Regions from separate parts of the Streptomyces xiamenensis genome, predicted to be linked through region 2. Evidence: riboswitches for the same ligand, from Rfam matches in the RefSeq annotation. Region 2 holds a riboswitch; the other holds the start of a gene.
What was found. A riboswitch is a leader RNA that binds a small molecule or an ion and turns the genes downstream of it on or off. The one in region 2 is predicted to bind glycine.
Positions count from the first base shown of each region.

Region 1: linked by a shared signal. The riboswitch ahead of gcvT (glycine cleavage system aminomethyltransferase GcvT) and the one ahead of gcvP (aminomethyl-transferring glycine dehydrogenase) in region 2 are both predicted to bind glycine.

Region 1 covers NZ_CP009922.3:4,586,931-4,590,321, forward strand. The annotation lists gene gcvH (glycine cleavage system protein GcvH) at 1-252, opposite strand, end outside; gene gcvT (glycine cleavage system aminomethyltransferase GcvT) at 355-1,467, opposite strand; glycine riboswitch at 1,526-1,615, opposite strand; glycine riboswitch at 1,617-1,711, opposite strand; gene SXIM_RS21275 (enhanced serine sensitivity protein SseB) at 1,825-2,628, shown strand; gene SXIM_RS21280 (enhanced serine sensitivity protein SseB C-terminal domain-containing protein) at 2,625-3,341, shown strand; gene SXIM_RS21285 (GNAT family N-acetyltransferase) at 3,317-3,391, opposite strand, start outside.
Region 2 covers NZ_CP009922.3:337,910-341,300, reverse strand. The annotation lists gene SXIM_RS01440 (DNA polymerase IV) at 1-391, shown strand, start outside; gene SXIM_RS01435 (PRC-barrel domain-containing protein) at 346-750, opposite strand; glycine riboswitch at 899-996, shown strand; gene gcvP (aminomethyl-transferring glycine dehydrogenase) at 1,183-3,391, shown strand, end outside.

The sequences.
Region 1 (3,391 bases), 4.2 Mb from region 2:
CACCGCGCCGTTGATCTCGGTGACCTCACCGGTGACCGGGGAGTAGAGGTCGCTGACCGACTTGGTGGACTCCAGTTCGCCGCAGCTCTCACCGGCGGTGACCGTGTCGCCGACCTCCGGGAGCTGGACGAAGACGACATCGCCCAGCGCGTCGGCGGCGTAGGCGGTGATGCCGACCGTGGCGACACCGTCCTGGACGGCCGACAGCCACTCGTGTTCCTTGCTGTAGCGCAGCTCGACAGGGTTGCTCATGGGATCGATTCTCCTCGATGGTGACAATGCGGGAGGAAAGCGGGGGATGAGGGGGCGCGGCGTACGGGTGGGGGCGCGGTGCCGGGGCGGCGCCCCGGCACGTTACTTCTCGCGCCGGTAGAAGGGCAGCGCCACGACCGCGAACGGCTCCCGGGCGCCGCGGATGTCCACCGCGACCCCGTCGGTGCCGGGCGCGGCGTGCGCGGCGTCCACGTATGCCATGGCGATCGGCGAACCCAGGGTGGGGGAGGGGGCGCCGGAGGTGACCTCGCCGATCACCGTGCCCGCCCCGTCCACCACCTGGTAGCCGGCCCGCGGCACCCGGCGGCCCGCGCCGACCAGGCCGACCAGGCGGCGCGGCGGGTCGCTCTGCGCCCGCTCGGCCGCCGCCTCCAGCGGCGCCCGGCCCACGAAATCGCCGTCCTTGTCGAACTTCACCACCCGGCCGAGCCCCGCGTCGAAGGGGGTGGTCGCGGCGGTCAGCTCGTGCCCGTACAGCGGCATCCCCGCCTCCAGGCGCAGCGTGTCGCGGCAGGACAGGCCGCAGGGCACCAGACCGTACGGGGCGCCCGCCTCCGTCAGGGCCCGCCACAGCGGCTCGGCGTCCCGCGGCGCGACGAACAGCTCGAAGCCGTCCTCGCCGGTGTACCCGGTGCGGGCGATCAGCGCGGGCCGGCCCGCGACGGTGCCCGGCAGGCCCGCGTAGTACTTCAGGCCGGCCAGGTCGGCGTCGGTGAGCGAGCCCAGGATCGCGGGCGAGGCCGGGCCCTGCACGGCGATCAGCGCGTACGCGTCCCGGTCGTCCCGCACCTGGGCCTCGAAGCCCTCGCCGCGGGTGGTCAGCGCGTCCAGCACGGTCTGCGCGTTGGCGGCGTTGGCGACCACCATGTAGTGCTCGTCCGCCAGCCGGTAGACGATCAGGTCGTCCAGGATGCCGCCCTCGGCGTCGCAGATCATCGTGTACCGGGCTCGGCCCACCGCCAGCGCCGACAGCTTGCCGACGAGCGCGTGGTCCAGCAGCCGCCCGGCGTGCGGCCCGGTGACCGCGATCTCGCCCATGTGGGAGAGGTCGAACAGGCCGGCGGCGGTGCGCACCGCCTGGTGCTCGGCGCGCTCACTGCCGTACCGCAGCGGCATCTGCCACCCGGCGAAGTCGGTCATGGTGGCGCCCAGCTCGCGGTGGAGGGCGTCGAGCGCGGTGATACGGGACGTCATGAGGTGGCTCCAGAGGGTACGGGCGGCGGGCGGTGCGCGGTCGCGCGGATACGGCTCGCCCTCCCCATCTGTCATCGGCACCTGAGAGGTTCGCCTTGCGGCTTGCACCGTGGGTGGGGCCCGTTCGGGGGCCCGCTTTTCAGATTCGCCTTCCGCGCGCGGTATCGGGGCCTGAGAGATTCAAGGGAGGACTTGCTCCTTCGGCGCCCCGGTGCTGGACCGGGAACTCTCCCGCGCGTGGTCGAACGGCCATTGTTCGATTGTCCTGCGGTTGTTGTGCGGCTCATCATCGCATGACGGCCTGCACTGAGCCATTAGGGTGCCCTACAGATCCGGATCAGATGGTGGTGGGACGAGATGAACGAGCGTTGGCAGGGCTCCGCGCCCGGGCAGGACGGCGGCGTCGACACGGGGGCGGCCGGCGGGGGCGGCTGGCCGGGCAATGAGCTGGAGCACGCGCTGGCCGCCTCGGTCGGCGTGCCGGACGCCGCGCCGCGGCTGCTCCAGGTGCTGGGCCGCAGCCCGGTGTGGGTGCCGCTGCCGGAGGGCGGCGGCCCGGACAGCCGCAGCCTGGACCTGCCGACGATCGAGCTGGACGGCGGGGTGTACGTCCCGGTCTTCAGCTCCGCGGAACAGTTCCGGCTCGTGGTCGGCACCCACATGTCCTTCACCGTCGCCCCCGTCAAGGAGTTCGCCCGCGGACTGCCGCCGCAGGCCGGCCTCGCCGTCAACCCGGGCGGCACCGTCGGCGTCCCGGTCCCGCCGGAAGGCGTGGCCCAGCTGTGCCGGGACACCCCGGGCGAGCGCGTGCCCGGGGCGCCCTCCGGCGCCCGGATGCGCCTGTTCGAGCCGGACTGGCAGCAGGAGCCCGTCGACTTCCTGGCGGCGGCGGCCGGCGAGCTGTCCGCGCTGCCGTACGTGCGCACCGCGCGGCGTGGCCTGGCCAGCGCGGAGGGCGGCGCCCCGGCGCTGTTCATCGGCCTGGAGCTGGACGCACTGGCCGAGGAGTACCGGATCGGCAGCCACGACGCGCTGGGCCGCGCCCTGGCGCGCGGCGCGGTGCCCTGGCCGGTCCAGCTGGTGCTGCTGGACGCGGTGACCGACCCCGTCGTGGACTGGCTGCGCCACAGCGTGCAGCCGTTCTACCGGCGGGACGCATGACCGAAGCCCAGGGGGCGATCGAGGAACTGCTTCCCCGGGTGACGGCCGACCGCCCGGACATCTACGAGACGCTGCTGGGCGCGCTCGCGCACGGCGAGGTGTGGATGCTGCTGTGGCACGGCCGGCCCGGCGACCCGGACGCCCAGTACGGCAGCGTCGAGGTCGCCGGCCACGGCTACGCGCCGGCCGTCACCTCGCCCGCCGAGCTGGCCGCCAGCGGCTGGCCCCGGGACCACGAGGTGATCGGCGGCCGGGACATCGCCGCCGCCCTGTACCCCGACCACTGGGGGCTGTGGCTCAACCCGCACACCCCCGGCGGCGGCCTCGGCGTCCCCTGGGCCGATCTGCGCCGGATCGCCGGCGGCCTGGACCGGCTGCCGGCCGGCCCGCTGGTGATCACCGAGCCGACCGCGCCCGCGGAGCCCTTCTACCGGCGGCTCGCCGACGAGGCACGCCGTACCCCCGTGCTGCGCAGCCTGCGGCGCGGCTGGGTGCGGCCCGCCGTGGGCAGCGCCTACCTGGTGATCGGCCTGGAGGTGGACGATCCGGGGGAGGCGGCGGAGTCGGTGCGCCGGATGATGGCACGGGCCGTCGAGGCCGTCCCGGACGGGCTCGCGGTGGCCACGGTGGCCATGGCGGACGCGTACGATCCGGTCGCCCTGTGGCTGCGCGCCAGGGCCCGCCCCTTCTACTCGGCGCCCACCGCCTCCTGAGCGGCGGGCACCGGCGCGGTCGGGGCCGGCGCGGTCGGGGCCGGCGCGCC
Region 2 (3,391 bases):
GCTGGGGGTGGGCGTCACCGGACTGGCGGATTTCACCCAGGAGGATCTGTTCGCGCAGGCGGGCGCGAGGGCCGAGGGCGAGGAGGACGGCGGTGACAGCGCGCCCGAGCGGGCGGACCCCGCCGGGGCCGCCCCGGAGGCCGGGCCGGCCCCCGACCGCCGGTGGCTTCCCGGCCTGGACGTGGAGCACACCGGGCACGGCCCCGGCTGGGTGCAGGGCAGCGGCGTCGGGCGGGTCACCGTGCGGTTCGAGACGCCGGGCTCCGCGCCGGGCCGGGTGCGGACTTTCGCGGTGGACGATCCGGAGCTCAGCCGCTCCGGCCCGCTGCCGCTGACCGGCGGCCCTCAGCGCTCCTCGTCCGGCGGCGAGGCCAGCCGGCCGAAGTCCTGATCGGGCGGCGTGGCGTCATCCTCGGGCGCCGCCATCGGCACGTCGAGACCGTAGTGGTGGTACAGCTGCAGCTCCTGCTCGGGGGAGAGGTGCCGCCCCACCCCGAAGTCCGGCGCGTCCTTGATCAGCGCCCGGTCGAAGGGCACCCGCAGGGACTCCTCGACCAGCTCGCTGGGCTCCAGGGGCACGAACGCGTCCCGGCTGAAGAGTCCGGTGCGCACAGCCGCCCATTCGGGTGCACCGGTCGCGTCATCCAGATAGACCTCGTCCACCGTGCCGATCTTTGCTCCGTTCCGGTCGAACGCCTTGCGTCCGATCAGGCTGCGGGGATCGATATCGGTCTGCACGGTTCCTCCCACGGTTCATCACTGCCGGGCCGCACGCCCCTTCGCCTTCACGTAACGGCACATACCCGGAGTCGGCCAGTCGAGTCCACCGGCACCGGGAGCGGGGCTCCCTCTCCATGTTCGCAGCCCGAAGGCCGCTGGTAGGCTCGAAAACGGTTGACGACCTCGTGCGGGAGAGTCCACCGGTCCTGTGGCCGGCGGCGCCGAAGGAGCAAATCCTCCCCGGAATCTCTCAGGCCCCCGTACCGCACGGGCGAAACCACTCTGGAAAGCAGGGTGACGGCCGGACATCCGTCCCGGCCCCGCCCTCACCGACGGTGAAAGCCGTGCCAACGCCCGACGGGGCGGCGGCGCGGTGAAGCTCTCAGGTCGACATGACAGAGGGGGAGGCCGCAGCAGGCACCGCCCGGTGGTTGCGGGTCCCAGCGACCAGGAGGCCCCCAGATGTCCGAACGCCCACTCCCGCTCAGCGCACTGGAGCACGGCTCGCCGTTCGCGGCCCGCCACATCGGCCCCGACGCCACCGACCGGGCGAAGATGCTCGCCCAGGTCGGCTTCGGCTCCCTCGACGAGCTGACCTCGGCCGCCGTGCCCGCCTCCATCGCCGGCTCCGGACCGCTGCGGCTGCCGCAGGCCCGTTCGGAGGCCGCCGTGCTGGCCGAACTGCGCGCGCTGGCCGACCGCAACCAGGTCCTGACCTCCATGATCGGCCTGGGCTACTACGGCACGTTCACCCCGCCGGTCATCCTGCGCAACGTCATGGAGAACCCCGCCTGGTACACGGCGTACACGCCCTACCAGCCGGAGATCTCCCAGGGCCGCCTGGAGGCCCTGCTGAACTTCCAGACCGTGGTCTCCGAGCTCACCGGGCTGCCCACCGCCGGCGCCTCGCTGCTGGACGAGGGCACCGCCGCCGCCGAGGCCATGGCGCTGTCGCGGCGGGTGGGCAAGGTCAAGCAGGGCGTCTTCCTGGTCGACGCCGACACCCTGCCGCAGACCGTCGCCGTGCTGCGCACCCGCGCCGAGCCCACCGGGGTCGAGGTGGTGGTCGCCGACCTGACCGAGGGCATCCCGCGGGAGGCCGCCGAGCGCGGGATCTTCGGCGTCCTGCTCCAGTACCCGGGGACCGGCGGCGCGGTGCGCGACCCGCGCCCGGTCATCGAGCGCGCCCACGAGCTGGGGGCGGTCGTCACCGTCGCCGCGGATCTGCTCGCCCTCACCCTGCTCGCCTCGCCGGGCGAGCTGGGCGCGGACATCGCGGTGGGCACCAGCCAGCGGTTCGGCGTGCCGATGGGCTTCGGCGGCCCGCACGCCGGCTACATGGCGGTCCGCGAGGCGTACGCCCGCAGCCTGCCGGGACGCCTGGTGGGCGTCTCCCGGGACGCGGACGGCAAGCGCGCCTACCGGCTGGCGCTGCAGACCCGCGAGCAGCACATCCGCCGGGAGAAGGCCACCAGCAACATCTGTACGGCGCAGGTGCTCCTGGCCGTGATGGCCGGCATGTACGCCGTGTACCACGGCCCCCAGGGGCTGGCGGACATCGCGCGCCGCACCCACCGCTACGCCGCGCTGCTGGCCGCCGGGCTGCGCGCGGGCGGCGTCGAGGTGGTGCACGGGGCGTTCTTCGACACCGTCACCGCCCGGGTTCCGGGCCGCGCGGAGCAGATCGTGGCCGCCGCCCGCGAGGCGGGCGTCAATCTGCGCCAGGACGGGTCCGACCTGGTCGGCATCGCCTGCGACGAGACCACCACCCGCGCGGAACTGGCCGCCGTGTGGGCCGCCTTCGGCGTGGACGGCGCGCACACCGACATCGACGCGCTGGACGCCGCGACGCCGGACGCGCTGCCCGGCGCGCTGCTGCGCACCGACGAGTACCTCAGCCACCCGGTGTTCCACCAGCACCGTTCCGAGACCGCGATGCTGCGCTATCTGCGGCGTCTGGCCGACCGGGACTACGCGCTGGACCGCGGCATGATCCCGCTGGGCTCGTGCACCATGAAGCTCAACGCCACCGTCGAGATGGAGCCGGTCACCTGGCCGCAGTTCGCCGCGCTGCACCCGTTCGCGCCGATCGAGCAGGCCGAGGGCTACCGCACCCTGATCCGCGAACTGGAGGACGGGCTCGCCGAGATCACCGGTTACGACAAGGTCTCGCTGCAGTCCAACGCCGGGTCGCAGGGCGAGCTGGCCGGGCTGCTCGCGGTGCGCGCCTACCACCGCGCGAACGGTGACCCGCAGCGCACCGTGTGCCTGATCCCCTCCTCGGCGCACGGCACCAACGCCGCCAGCGCCGTGATGGCCGGGATGAAGGTGGTCGTGGTGGCCACCGGCGAGAACGGTGATGTGAACGTCGAGGACCTGCGCGCCAAGATCGAGCGGTACCGGGACGAGCTGGCGGTCCTGATGGTCACCTACCCCTCCACGCACGGGGTGTTCGAGGAGGGCATCCAGGAGATCTGCGCGGCGGTGCACGACGCGGGCGGCCAGGTGTACGTGGACGGTGCCAACCTCAACGCGCTGGTGGGGCTGGCCCGTCCGGGACGGTTCGGGGCGGACGTCTCGCACCTGAACCTGCACAAGACCTTCTGCATCCCGCACGGCGGCGGTGGCCCCGGGGTCGGCCCGGTGGCGGTGCGCGAGCACCTCGCCCCGT